Kitasatospora fiedleri: one gene and its partner. Each later gene encodes a partner of the first gene's protein in a complex. Links are inferred from orthologs where the notes say so. Each region holds a gene or a part of one and is shown on either strand. Other genes may lie near its edges.

What was found.
Region 2: the proteins of secA (region 1) and secY are in contact, whole or in part, in a crystal structure (PDB 3DIN), measured with the Thermotoga maritima proteins. The link is inferred for Kitasatospora fiedleri from one-to-one orthologs. Residues at the interface, in WP_004082002.1 of Thermotoga maritima: Glu261, Ala262, Arg263, Lys300, Ala301, Arg302, Thr303, Ile304, Ile305, Leu323, Tyr324, Asp325, Pro326, Val329, Ser330, Tyr333, Ile336, Lys340, Phe345, Val349, Glu363, Phe364, Tyr374, Ser375, Gly376, Gly377, Glu393, Ile395, Thr482, Ser483; in WP_004081795.1 of Thermotoga maritima: Glu108, Gly109, Glu110, Glu111, Ala236, Glu237, Arg238, Arg239, Ile240, Thr241, Ile242, Gln243, Tyr244, Ala245, Arg246, Arg247, Val248, Thr249, Gly250, Arg251, Arg252, Val253, Tyr254, Gly256, Ala257, Ser258, Thr259, Tyr260, Leu261, Pro262.

The regions. Positions count from the first base shown.
Region 1 is NZ_OX419519.1:2,903,936-2,910,248, reverse strand. What follows is about bases 1,321-4,667. They hold secA (preprotein translocase subunit SecA), read left to right. Parts: upstream 1,321-1,686; coding sequence 1,687-4,467; downstream 4,468-4,667. Other genes in these bases: QMQ26_RS13405 (Rv3235 family protein), read right to left, coding at 4,539-4,667; QMQ26_RS13415 (winged helix-turn-helix domain-containing protein), read right to left, coding at 1,321-1,467. In the rest of the region: QMQ26_RS13420 (response regulator), read left to right, coding at 1-122; more of QMQ26_RS13415, read right to left, coding at 256-1,320; more of QMQ26_RS13405, read right to left, coding at 4,668-5,129; QMQ26_RS13400 (DUF6912 family protein), read left to right, coding at 5,464-5,973. UniProt on the Escherichia coli protein: Required for protein export, interacts with the SecYEG preprotein conducting channel.
Region 2 is NZ_OX419519.1:3,181,814-3,187,568, forward strand. What follows is about bases 1,868-4,656. They hold secY (preprotein translocase subunit SecY), read right to left. Parts: upstream 4,022-4,656; coding sequence 2,714-4,021; downstream 1,868-2,713. Other genes in these bases: map (type I methionyl aminopeptidase), read right to left, coding at 1,868-1,939; QMQ26_RS14605 (adenylate kinase), read right to left, coding at 2,055-2,714; rplO (50S ribosomal protein L15), read right to left, coding at 4,282-4,656. Also shown: rpmJ (50S ribosomal protein L36), read right to left, coding at 1-94; infA (translation initiation factor IF-1), read right to left, coding at 130-351; large conductance mechanosensitive channel protein MscL, read right to left, coding at 544-978; more of map, read right to left, coding at 1,103-1,867; more of rplO, read right to left, coding at 4,657-4,737; rpmD (50S ribosomal protein L30), read right to left, coding at 4,739-4,921; rpsE (30S ribosomal protein S5), read right to left, coding at 4,921-5,541; rplR (50S ribosomal protein L18), read right to left, coding at 5,590-5,755. UniProt on the Escherichia coli protein: The central subunit of the protein translocation channel SecYEG. Consists of two halves formed by TMs 1-5 and 6-10.

The DNA of each region.
Region 1 (6,313 bases):
TGTTCATCAGCGAGAACACCGTCAAGAACCACGTGCGCAACATCCTGGAGAAGCTCCAACTGCACTCCAGGATGGAGGCGGTGGTGTACGCGATGCGTGAGAAGATCCTCGAAATAGGCTGAGCGCGAGCCGGGAACGGCCGCCGGACCCGACCGGGCCCGGCGGCCGTCGCCGTTCGGCCCCCGCAGCCCTTCGGCCCGGCGTCCGTTCGGCCGGGCGGCGGCTCGGCCCGGCTTGGCCCGGCCCGGCAACGGCTCAGCCCAGCAGCCGCTCCAGCTCCGGCCGCAGCGACTCGTCCGCCAGCCGCTCCACCCGGACGTCCGAGCAGCCCACCCAGTCGGCGGCCTCGCGCAGCGCCTCGGCCAGCGCGGGGACGAACTTCGGCGCGTCCAGCGAGACCTGACGGGCCACCAGGACGCTGCCCTCGCGGGCCGGGTCGACCCGGCCGACCAGCCGGCCGGCGGCCAGTAGCGGCATCGCGAAGTAGCCGTGCACCCGCTTGTGCTTGGGGGTGTACGCCTCCAGGCGGTGGCTCATGCCGAAGATCCGCTCGGTGCGCGGGCGGTCCCAGACCAGCGAGTCGAACGGGGAGAGCAGGGTGGTGCGGTGGCGCCCGCGCGGCTCCGCGGCCAGCGCCGTCGGGTCGGCCCAGGCGGGGGCGCCCCAGCCCTCCACCTCGACCGGGACCAGGCCCGACTCCGGGAGCGCGGCGGCCAGTTGGGCGCCCTTGAGGCGGTGGTAGTCCATCAGGTCGGCCCGGGTGGCCACGCCCAGCGCGGCCCCGGCCTGCGCCACCAGCCGCACCAGGCACTCGGCGTCGGTCGGGTCCTGCTCGAACAGCTCGGCCGGGACGGCCCGTTCGGCCAGGTCGTAGACCCGCTTCCAGCCGCGCCGCTCGGTGACCACCACGTCACCGAAGGCCAGCGCCCGCTCCACGGCGATCTTGGTGTCGGACCAGTCCCACCACTCCGAGGTCCGCTTGGCGCCGCCGAGCGCGGTCGAGGTCAGCGGGCCCTCGGCGCGCAGCTGGTCGATCACCCGGGCGTACGCCTCCGGCGAGACCCGGTGGCCCCAGACCCGGCCCTTGTCCCGGTAGGCGCGGCGGCGGAACGCGAACAGCGGCCACTCCTCGATCGGCAGCACGCAGGCCGCGTGCGACCAGTACTCGAAGGCGGTGCCCCGACCCCAGTACGCCTGCTCGACCGGGCGGCGGCCGACCGCGCCGAGCCGGGCGTACGGCACCAGCTCGTGCGAGCGGGCCAGCACCGAGATGGTGTCCAGCTGGACGGCGCCGAGCTGCCGCAGCACGCCCTGCGGGCCGGAGCGGCGGTCGGGGGAGCCGAGCAGGCCCTGGGCGCGCAGCGCGAGCCGGCGGGCGTGGTCGGCGGTGATCCGGACGGCGGGCGCGGGCGTCGCGGCGGCCGCGGCGGAGGTTTCGGAGAACGTCTCGGCAAAGGTCTCGGCCATGGGGCGAGGCTAGGCGCGGGCACTGACAACCGGCCGTCGGCGAACCGCTTTGACCGTTTGGACCCGGCATCGGACGATGTGCTCCCAGGGGTGACACAGGAATACCGTGCTGACGGACCTCCCGGCCGCTCGGACTCCTCGCATACGATGGCCCGTACGGTGGGGTGGACTCCCCACCGGCAGTCATCCAGAGCCGAATGAGGCAAGGAGCCCGCTCACGTGTCCGTCTTCGACAAGATCCTGCGCGCAGGCGAGGGCAAGATCCTCCGCAAACTGCAGCGGATTGCCGCCCAGGTCAACTCGATCGAAGAGGACTTCGTCAACCTCACCGACGAAGAGCTGCGCGCGCTGACCGACGAGTACAAGACCCGCCTGGCCGACGGCGAGAGCCTCGACGACATCCTCCCCGAGGCGTTCGCGACCGTCCGCGAGGCCGCCAAGCGCGTCCTGGGGCAGCGCCACTACGACGTGCAGATCATGGGCGGCGCCGCCCTGCACTACGGGCACGTCGCGGAGATGCGCACCGGCGAGGGCAAGACCCTGGTCGGCACCCTGCCCGCGTACCTGAACGCGCTGACCGGCAAGGGCGTGCACCTGATCACCGTCAACGACTACCTCGCCGAGCGCGACTCGGAGTGGATGGGTCGGGTGCACCGCTTCCTGGGCCTGGAGGTCGGCGTGATCCTGGCGAACATGTCGCCGGCCGAGCGCAAGCGCCAGTACGGGATGGACATCACGTACGGCACCAACAACGAGTTCGGCTTCGACTACCTGCGCGACAACATGGCGTGGTCGCAGGACGAACTGGTGCAGCGCGGCCACAACTTCGCGATCGTCGACGAGGTCGACTCGATCCTGATCGACGAGGCCCGCACCCCGCTGATCATCTCGGGCCCGGCGGACCAGGCCACCAAGTGGTACAACGACTTCGCCAAGCTGGTGCAGCGCCTCAAGATCGACCGCGACTACGAGGTCGACGAGAAGAAGCGCACCGTCGGCATCCTGGAGGAGGGCGTCTCCCGGGTCGAGGACTACCTGGGCATCGACAACCTCTACGAGTCGGTGAACACCCCGCTGGTCGGCTTCCTGAACAACGCCATCAAGGCCAAGGAGCTCTACAAGGTCGACAAGGACTACGTCGTCATCAACGGCGAGGTGATGATCGTCGACGAGCACACCGGCCGCATCCTGGCCGGCCGCCGCTACAACGAGGGCATGCACCAGGCGATCGAGGCCAAGGAAGGCGTCGAGGTCCAGAACGAGAACCAGACGCTGGCCACCATCACCCTGCAGAACTTCTTCCGCCTGTACGACAAGCTGTCCGGCATGACCGGTACCGGCACCACCGAGGCGGCCGAGTTCCACCAGATCTACAAGCTCGGCGTGGTCCCGATCCCGACCAACAAGAACCCCAAGCGGATCGACCAGCCCGACCTGATCTACAAGTCCGAGCCGGCCAAGTTCGCCGCCGTGGTCGAGGACATCGCCGACCGCCACGAGAAGGGCCAGCCGGTCCTGGTCGGCACCGTCTCGGTCGAGAAGTCCGAGTACCTGTCGCAGGAGCTGCGCAAGCGCGGCATCCCGCACGAGGTGCTGAACGCCAAGCACCACGAGCGCGAGGCGCAGATCGTCGCCCAGGCCGGCCGCAAGGGCGCCGTCACCGTCGCCACCAACATGGCCGGCCGCGGCACCGACATCATGCTCGGCGGCAACCCCGAGCACCTGGCCGCCGCCGAGCTGGCCCAGCGCGGCATCACCCCGGAGGAGACCCCGGAGGAGTACGAGGCCGCGCTGCCGGCCGCGATGGAGAAGGCCAAGGCCGCGGTCAAGGCGGAGCAGGAGGAGGTGCAGGAGATCGGCGGCCTGTACGTCCTGGGCACCGAGCGGCACGAGTCCCGCCGGATCGACAACCAGCTGCGCGGCCGCTCCGGCCGCCAGGGCGACCCGGGCGAGTCCCGGTTCTACCTGTCGCTGGGCGACGACCTGATGCGCCTGTTCAAGGCCGGCATGGTCGAGCGCGTGCTGTCGATGGCGAACGTCCCGGAGGACGTGCCGATCGAGTCGAAGATGGTCACCCGCGCCATCGCCTCCGCGCAGACCCAGGTCGAGCAGCAGAACTTCGAGATCCGCAAGAACGTCCTCAAGTACGACGAGGTCCTCAACCGCCAGCGCGAGGTCATCTACGGCGAGCGTCGCCGCGTCCTGGAGGGCGAGGACCTGCAGGAGCAGGTCGGCCACTTCATGGACGACACCGTCGCCGCGTACGTCAACGCCGCCACCGGCGAGGGCTTCGAGGACGACTGGGACCTCGACAAGCTGTGGACCGCGCTCAAGCAGCTCTACCCGGTCTCGCTCGACCTGGACGAGCTGGAGGAGGAGGCCGCGGACCAGGGCGGTCTCACCCCCGAGTACCTCACCAAGGTCATCCAGGAGGACATCGCCGCCGCGTACGGCCGCCGCGAGGACCAGCTCGGCGAGCAGATCATGCGCGAGCTGGAGCGCCGGGTCGTCCTCTCGGTGCTCGACCGCCGCTGGCGCGAGCACCTCTACGAGATGGACTACCTCCAGGAGGGCATCGCGCTGCGCGCCTACGCCCAGCGCGACCCGCTGGTCGAGTACCAGCGCGAGGGCTTCGACCTGTTCTCCGCGATGATGGAGGGCATCAAGGAGGAGTCCGTCGGCTACCTGTTCAACCTGGAGGTCCAGGTCGAGCAGCAGGTCGAGGAGGTCCCGGTCCCGGACGACGAGCAGGTGCTGCTCGACAAGCTGGAGAAGGACGCCGCCGTCCCGGCCGCCCGCCCGGAGATCCGCGCCAAGGGCCTGGAGGCCCCCGAGCGCAAGAAGCTCCACTACATCGCCCCGTCCGACCAGGTCGGCGGCGGCGTGATCGAGGGCGACTTCGAGGAGGACGGCCCGCTCGACGAGGGCGACGGCCTGACCCGCGCCGAGCGCCGCAAGGCCGCCAAGGCGGCGAAGGGCGGCCGGCGCCGCAAGGCCTGAGCCCGGACCCGCTTGCGTTGAACGGGGCGCCGCTTCCTCCGGGGGGCGGCGCCCCGCCGCGTTCCCGGGCCTCATCCGGTCTCCACGGCGGCGCACTGCCACTGGCCGGTGCGGGTGTGCCGCTCCAGCCGGAAGGCCAGCAGGTGGTGCCGGGGGCCGAGCTCCACCCGCACGCACGCCTCCACCGCGCCCGGGCCCGGCGCGCAGTCGTGCACCCGGCCCAGCCGCGGGCGCTGGGTGCGGCCGCGCGGGCGCAGCGGGCCGGTCCGGACCAGCGCCGCGAGCTGGTGGAAGCCCGGCAGGGTGGTGTGCCGCTGCAACTGGTGCACCGGGCGGGCCCCGCACAGCACCTCCACCAGCCGGTGCGCGAACCGCCCCGCGAGCTCGGCGTGCCCGCTGCTGCCGGGCGCGGCCGTCCGGGGGCGGTACGGCGGGCGGGGCCCGTCGCAGGCCGCGCGCGGGCTGCGGACCGGGCGCGGGCCGTCGCCGGGCGGGTGGGGGTGCGGGTGCGGGTGGGGGTGCGCGGCCGGGGTCGGTGTTGGGGCCGGGATCGGGTGGGGGTGGCGGACCGGTCGGCGGGTGGCGGGGGCGGGGCGGACCAGTGGACGGATCCGGGGGCCGGACGTCCGGGTGAGCTGCTGCTCGGTCATCTGCTCGGTCATCGTGGCCCTCTCGGTGGCGGGAGTGTCAGTGGCAGTGATGCTGCCGGGGCCTTTGCTACCGGGCGGGCGGAGGGCGGGCCAAGGGGTTTCCGGCGGCTGCGGCGATGCCCGGAAATCCACCCGTACGGGTGGCGGCCCGTCGGCCGCAACGGTGGTGCGGCCGGTGCCGGAGCGCGGAGTTGACGGCGGCTCGGGCCGCGGAACGGCCCGTAGGGGGACGTCGGCGGTGACCTGATCGGCGCAGGGGCCGGGCGCCGGAGGGCCATCGCGGGCCGCCCGGCGGGCTGCGTATTCTTGACCCGTCGCACAGTGAGACCGTCAGAAGGGTGCCCCGATGCGCGTGTACGTGCCGACCACGTTGAAGGACCTGGCGGTGGCGCACCCCGAGGGCGTCCTGGAGCAGAGCGTCGCCTACGCCGTGACGCCCGCGCTGCGCGAGTGGTACGTCAGCGACGACCTGGAGGAGCTGGAGTACGCGGCCCTCAACCGGGCGGCGCTCTCCTCGGTCCGGCTGCTGGCCGCCGACCCGGACGCCCCGCGCCGCCGGGTGGTGCTGGCCGTCGAGGTCGCCGACTCGGCGGTGACGCCGTTCCCCGGCGACGAGTACCAGGACCAGGCCTCGCTCGGCCGGGTCGTCCTGGCCGGCCCGATCCGCCTCGCCAAGGCCGCCGCAGTCCACGCCGACGACACCGACCCGGACGTCCTGGCCGACGTGACGGCCGCCGCCGGCGCGGTGACTGCCGCGGACGGCGGCGACCAGGACGCGCAGTTCACCGTCGACGGCGCGGAGGACCACGAACTGCTCTGGTTCGCGATCCAGGAGATCCCCGGCCTGATCGCCTGACCGCCCGACCCCGCACCGCCCGAAGACCCCGCCACGGCCCCCGGCCGGGGCGGGGTCTCCGCGTTGCGGGACGGGACGGGCCTGCGGCGCTCCAGGGGAGGGGTTCGGCGCCGCCCGGCGGGCTCGCCACCGGGGCAGCGGGACAGTGGTGCAGCGGGGTGCGCCGGGGCGTGGGGCCTTCGGCGACCCCGGGCGCGGGCGGTTGCCGGCGGTGCTGAGGGTGGACCTTGCCGCAGGCGTGGGCGTCGAGGGTGGGAGCCGGTGCTCCTCGGGGTTGGTGGGCGGCCTTCCGGACGGGTGTCCCGTGGGCTCGGCCGCCGGCGGCTTCGCGGGGGCAGAG
Region 2 (5,755 bases), 280 kb from region 1 along the record:
GGCGCAGGTTGTCGCAGATCACCATGACCCGGCCGTGGCGGCGGATCACCTTGCACTTGTCGCAGATCTTCTTGACGCTCGGCTTGACCTTCATGATTCAGGTTCTCCGGGGTCTAGATCTGGCGGTTGTTACTTGTAGCGGTAGACGATCCGGCCGCGGGTCAGGTCGTAGGGGCTGAGCTCCACCACGACCCGGTCATCCGGGAGGATGCGGATGTAGTGCATGCGCATCTTGCCGCTGATGTGTGCGAGGACCTTGTGACCGTTCTGCAGCTCGACCTTGAACATCGCGTTCGGAAGAGACTCGATCACGGTGCCCTCGATCTCAATGGCGCCTTGCTTCTTAGCCATGAACTGCGAGATCCACCCTTCGGGTCCGGCTACCGTATGCGGAACGCTCGTGCGAACCAGGCTTCACCTCCGCCCGGGGGATTCCCCTGGGCTGAGGGCGTGCGGGAACACGCTACGAGAGAGCCGACGCACCATCGTAAACCAAGCACCGCGCCGGAGCGAAATCAGCGCCCGGCGGCGCCGCGCACCGGTTCAGCGCTTCGCGGCGACCTGGACCGGGACGGCCGGCTCGACCACGGCGGTGCACGCCGCGCAGCGGCGGGCCGCCTCCGGGATCTCGGTCAGGCACTCGGGGCAGGGGCGCTTGGGCACCGAGGGCTTCTTCGGCAGGTACCGGGCGGTGGCCTTGGAGACCGGCAGCACCACGCAGAAGTACAGCACCGCGGCGGTCAGCACGAACGCGATCAGCACGTTCAGGAACTGGCCGTACGGGAAGATGACGCCCGCGACGTGGAACTTGTAGGCGCTGAAGTCGCCGGCCGCGCCGACCACCACGCCGAGCACCGGGGTCAGGAACGCGCTGACGAAGCCGGTCACCACGCCGGTGAACGCGGCACCGATGACCACGCCGACGGCCATGTCGATGACGTTGCCGCGCATCATGAAGTCGCGGAAGCCCTTGAGCACTGTCTTCTCTCCCCTGGGGTTGCTGCGGGTGTCAGCTGACGAAAATAGGACAAGGGGCCCGGAGGACCAAACCCCCGGGCCCCGATCCGGCCGCGGTGAGAGAAGCGCCTCAGATCGGTCCGGTTCAGCCCAGCGGGTCCGGCGCCGCGGTGACGCCCAGCTTGGCCAGCTCCGCCCGGCCGCCGTCGAAGGCGGTCAGCACCAGCGGGCCCTGCTCGGTGACGGCCACCGAGTGCTCCCAGTGCGAGGCCCAGGTGCCGTCGGTGGTGACGACCGTCCAGTCGTCCTCCAGCACCGCGGTGTGCGGGGTGCCCAGCGAGACCATCGGCTCGATCGCCAGCACCGTGCCGGGCACCAGCTTCATGCCCTTGCCGCGGCCCGCGACGTAGTTCAGCACGTGCGGCTCCATGTGCATCGCGGTGCCGATGCCGTGGCCGCCGTAGCCCTCGGTGATGCCCCACTTGCCCTTGGGCGGCAGCGGCTGGCGGCGGATGAAGCCCTCGATCGCCCGGGAGACGTCGACCAGCCGGTTGCCCTTCTTCATCTGGGCGATGCCGGCCCACATCGAGCCCTCGGTGACCTTCGACAGCATCGCGTTCTCGGCGGCGGTCCCGCCGACCGCGACGGTGATCGCCGCGTCGCCGTGCCAGCCGTCCAGGATCGCGCCGCAGTCGATCGAGATCAGGTCGCCGGCCTTCAGCACCCGCTCGCCGGGGATGCCGTGCACGACCTCCTCGTTCACCGAGGCGCAGATCACGCCCGGGAACCAGAGACCGCCGTGGTCGGCGCGGAAGTTGGAGGTGGCGCCGTGCTTGGTGATGACCGCGTCGGCGACCTCGTTCAGCTCGCCGGTGGTCACCCCCGGGGCGACCGCCTCGCGGCAGGCCCTCAGCGCCTCGGCGACGACCAGCCCGGCCGCCCGCATCTTGGCGATCTGCTCGGGGGTCTTGATCTCCACCATCTGGTCCACGCCTTCCACGTTCTGAATTCGGACTGCCCTCCACCGTACGACGCACGAGACGGCCGGGCCGCCCGCTTCGGGGCGACCCGGCCGTCTCGCGCGACGCCGTGCGGCGTCAGGCGCTCTTCTTCTGCTCCAGGGCGGCGACCGCGCGCTCGGTCACCTCGTCCACCTTGCCGAGGGCGGGGATGGTGACCAGCAGGCCCTGCTCCTGGTAGTAGCCGATGATCGGCTCGGTCTTGGAGTGGTACTCCTCCAGCCGGACCCGCACGGCCTCCTCGGTGTCGTCCGAGCGCTGGTACAGCTCGCCGCCGCACTCGTCGCAGACGCCCTCGACCTTCGGCGGGTTGTACACCACGTGGAACACGTGGGAGCCGTCGTTGCGGCACAGCCGGCGACCGGCGATCCGCTTGACGACCTCGTCCTCGGAGACCTCCAGGTCCAGCACGCCGTCCAGCGCGATGCCCTGCTCGGCCAGGAAGGCGTCGAGCGCCTCCGCCTGGCCCAGGTTGCGCGGGAAGCCGTCCAGCAGGAAGCCCTTGGCGGCGTCCGGCTGGAGCATGCGGTCCTTGGCCATCCCGATGGTGACCTCGTCGGGCACCAGGCGCCCGGCGTCCATGTAGGACTTCGCCTCGACACCCAGGGGGGTGCCCTGGCTGATGTTGGCGCGGAACAGGTCACCGGTGGAGATGTGGGGAATGGACAGGGTCTTGGCCAGGACGTGCGCCTGAGTACCCTTCCCGGCCCCGGGGGGTCCGACGAGGACGATTCGCATCAGCGGAGGAACCCTTCGTAATTGCGCTGCTGGAGTTGGCTCTCGATCTGCTTCACAGTTTCGAGTCCGACACCGACGACGATGAGCACGGAGGTGCCGCCGAACGGGAAGTTGGTCTGCTGTCCGAAGGCGACCAGGGCGACCATCGGGATCAACGCGATGAGGCCCAGGTAGAGGGAACCCGGCCACGTGATGCGGGTGAGCACGTAGTTCAGGTACTCGGCCGTCGGTCGGCCGGCCCGGATGCCCGGGATGAACCCACCATACTTCTTCATGTTGTCCGCAACTTCTTCGGGGTTGAAGGAGATCGCGACGTAGAAGAAGGCGAAGAAGACGATCAGCACGAAGTAGGTCGCCATGTAGACCGGGTGGTCGCCCTTGACGAAGTGGTTCCGGATCCAGACCGCCCAGCCCGACTGGGAGTTGGTCAGCTGCACCACCAGCGCCGGGATGTACAGCAGCGAGGAGGCGAAGATGACCGGGATCACGCCGGCCTGGTTGACCTTCAGCGGGATGTAGGTCGAGGTGCCGCCGAAGGACCGGCGGCCCACCATCCGCTTCGCGTACTGCACCGGAATCCGGCGCTGGGCCTGCTCGACGAAGATGACCAGGCAGACCACGATGATGCCGACCGCGATGACCGAGGCGAACTCGCCCCAGCCGTCCAGCAGCTTGCCGGACTGCTTGATCGCCCACATCGAGCCGGGGAAGCCCGCCGCGATCGAGGTGAAGATCAGGATCGACATGCCGTTGCCGATGCCGCGGTCGGTGATCAGCTCGCCCAGCCACATGATCACGGTGGTGCCGGCGGTCATGATGATGACCATGGTGGCGATCCGGAAGATCGACTGGTCCGGCACGATGTTGTTGCCCTCGGCGCAGCCGGAGAACAGCGCACCGCTGGAGGCGGTCGCCAGGATGCCGGTGCCCTGGAGCACGGCGAGGGCGATCGTCAGGTAGCGGGTGTACTGGGTGATCTTCGCGGTGCCGGCCTGCCCCTCCTTCTTCAGGGCCTCCAGCCGCGGGATGACCACGGTGAGGAGCTGCAGGATGATGCTGGCCGTGATGTACGGCATGATGCCGAGCGCGAAGATGGTCAGCTGCAGCAGCGCGTTGCCGCTGAACAGGTTGACCAGCCCGAACAGGCCTTCCTTCTGCCCGTTGACGCACGCGTGGACGGCCTGGAAGTTGATTCCGGGCATGGGGACGTGGGCGCCCAGCCGGAACAGCACCATGATGCCCAGCGTGAACAGCAGCTTCTTGCGCAGGTCGGGCGTCTGGAACGCCCGCGCGAACGCACTGAGCACGGTGCCTCCTGCGCCTCCCGCGCGTCGTCGGCGGAAGGGTCGGTCCTGATGTGGGGAAAGGGAACTTCACGGACTCTAACAGTGCCCGGGTCCCGGAAAGAAGCGCGTGCGGCCGCTCCCCCACTCACGGGGTACGGCTTGCCCGGGTTTGACACACAAATACGGAGCCGCGGCTCCGGCCGGAACGGCACCGGGCCCCGGCCCCCCTTTCGCAAGAGGGGCGCGGGGCCCGGTGTGTTCCGTGCGTCGGATCTACCGCGTCAGAGCAGTTCGGTGACCGAACCGCCGGCCGCGGCGATCTTCTCGGCCGCGGAGCCGGAGACGGCGTCGACCGTCACCTGCAGCGCCACCGCGATGTCGCCCTGGCCGAGGACCTTGACGAGCTCGTTCTTGCGAACGGCGCCCTTCGCGATCAGGTCGGCCACGGTGACCTCGCCACCGTTCGGGTAGAGCTCGGCCAGGCGGTCCAGGTTCACGACCTGGAACTGCTTGTGGGCCGGGTTCTTGAAGCCCTTCAGCTTCGGCAGGCGCATGTGGAGCGGCATCTGGCCACCCTCGAAGCGCTGCGGAACCTGGTAGCGGGCCTTGGTGCCCTTGGTGCCACGACCTGCAGTCTTACCCTTGGAGCCCTCACCGCGACCAACGCGGATCTTGTCCTTCTTGGCACCCGGGGCGGGCTTCAGGTTGTGGAGCTTGATCGGCGAGTTGTCCGCCATTTCAGTCCACCTCCTCGACCGTGACGAGGTGGCGAACGGTGTGGACCATGCCGCGGATCTCCGGGCGGTCCTCCTTCACCACGGTGTCGTTCAGCCGCTTCAGGCCGAGCGAACGCAGGGTGTCACGGTGGTTCTGCTTGCTACCGATGTACGACTTGGTCTGGGTGACCTTCAGGCGAGCCATCAGGCGCTCACCCCAGCCGCACGGGCCCGGAGCAGCGCGGCCGGGGCCACGTCCTCCAGGGGCAGGCCACGGCGGGCGGCGATCTCCTCGGGGCGCACGAGGCCCTTCAGAGCGGCCACGGTGGCGTGCACGATGTTGATCGCGTTGTCCGAGCCGAGCGACTTCGACAGGATGTCGTGAACGCCGGCGCACTCCAGGACGGCACGCACCGGGCCACCGGCGATGACGCCGGTACCGGGGGACGCCGGCTTCAGCAGCACGACGCCGGCGGCCTTCTCGCCCTGGATCGGGTGCGGGATGGTGCCCTGGATACGGGGGACCTTGAAGAAGTTCTTCTTGGCCTCCTCAACACCCTTGGCGATGGCGGCCGGAACCTCCTTCGCCTTGCCGTAACCGACACCCACGGTGCCGTCACCGTCGCCCACCACGACCAGCGCGGTGAAGCTGAAACGACGACCACCCTTGACAACCTTGGCGACACGATTGATCGCGACGACGCGCTCGACGTAAGCGGTCTTCTCGGCGACGGGGGCGCCGCCCCGGTCGTCACGCTTGCGGTCGCGCCGCTCGCCACCGGTGCCGCCGCCGGCGCCGCTACCGCGGCGCTGGGGTCCAGCCATTGGAATTACCTCTCTCGTTTACGTCCGTCGACAGGGTCGACGAGCGGCTTAGAAGTCGAGCCCGGACTCGCGGGCCGCGTCCGCCAGGGCGGCGATGCGGCCGGCGTACCGGTTGCCCGCGCGGTCGAAGACGACCGACTCGACGCCGGCGGCCTTGGCGCGCTCGGCGACCAGGCTTCCGACCTTCTTGGCCAGCTCGGTCTTGTCGCCCTCG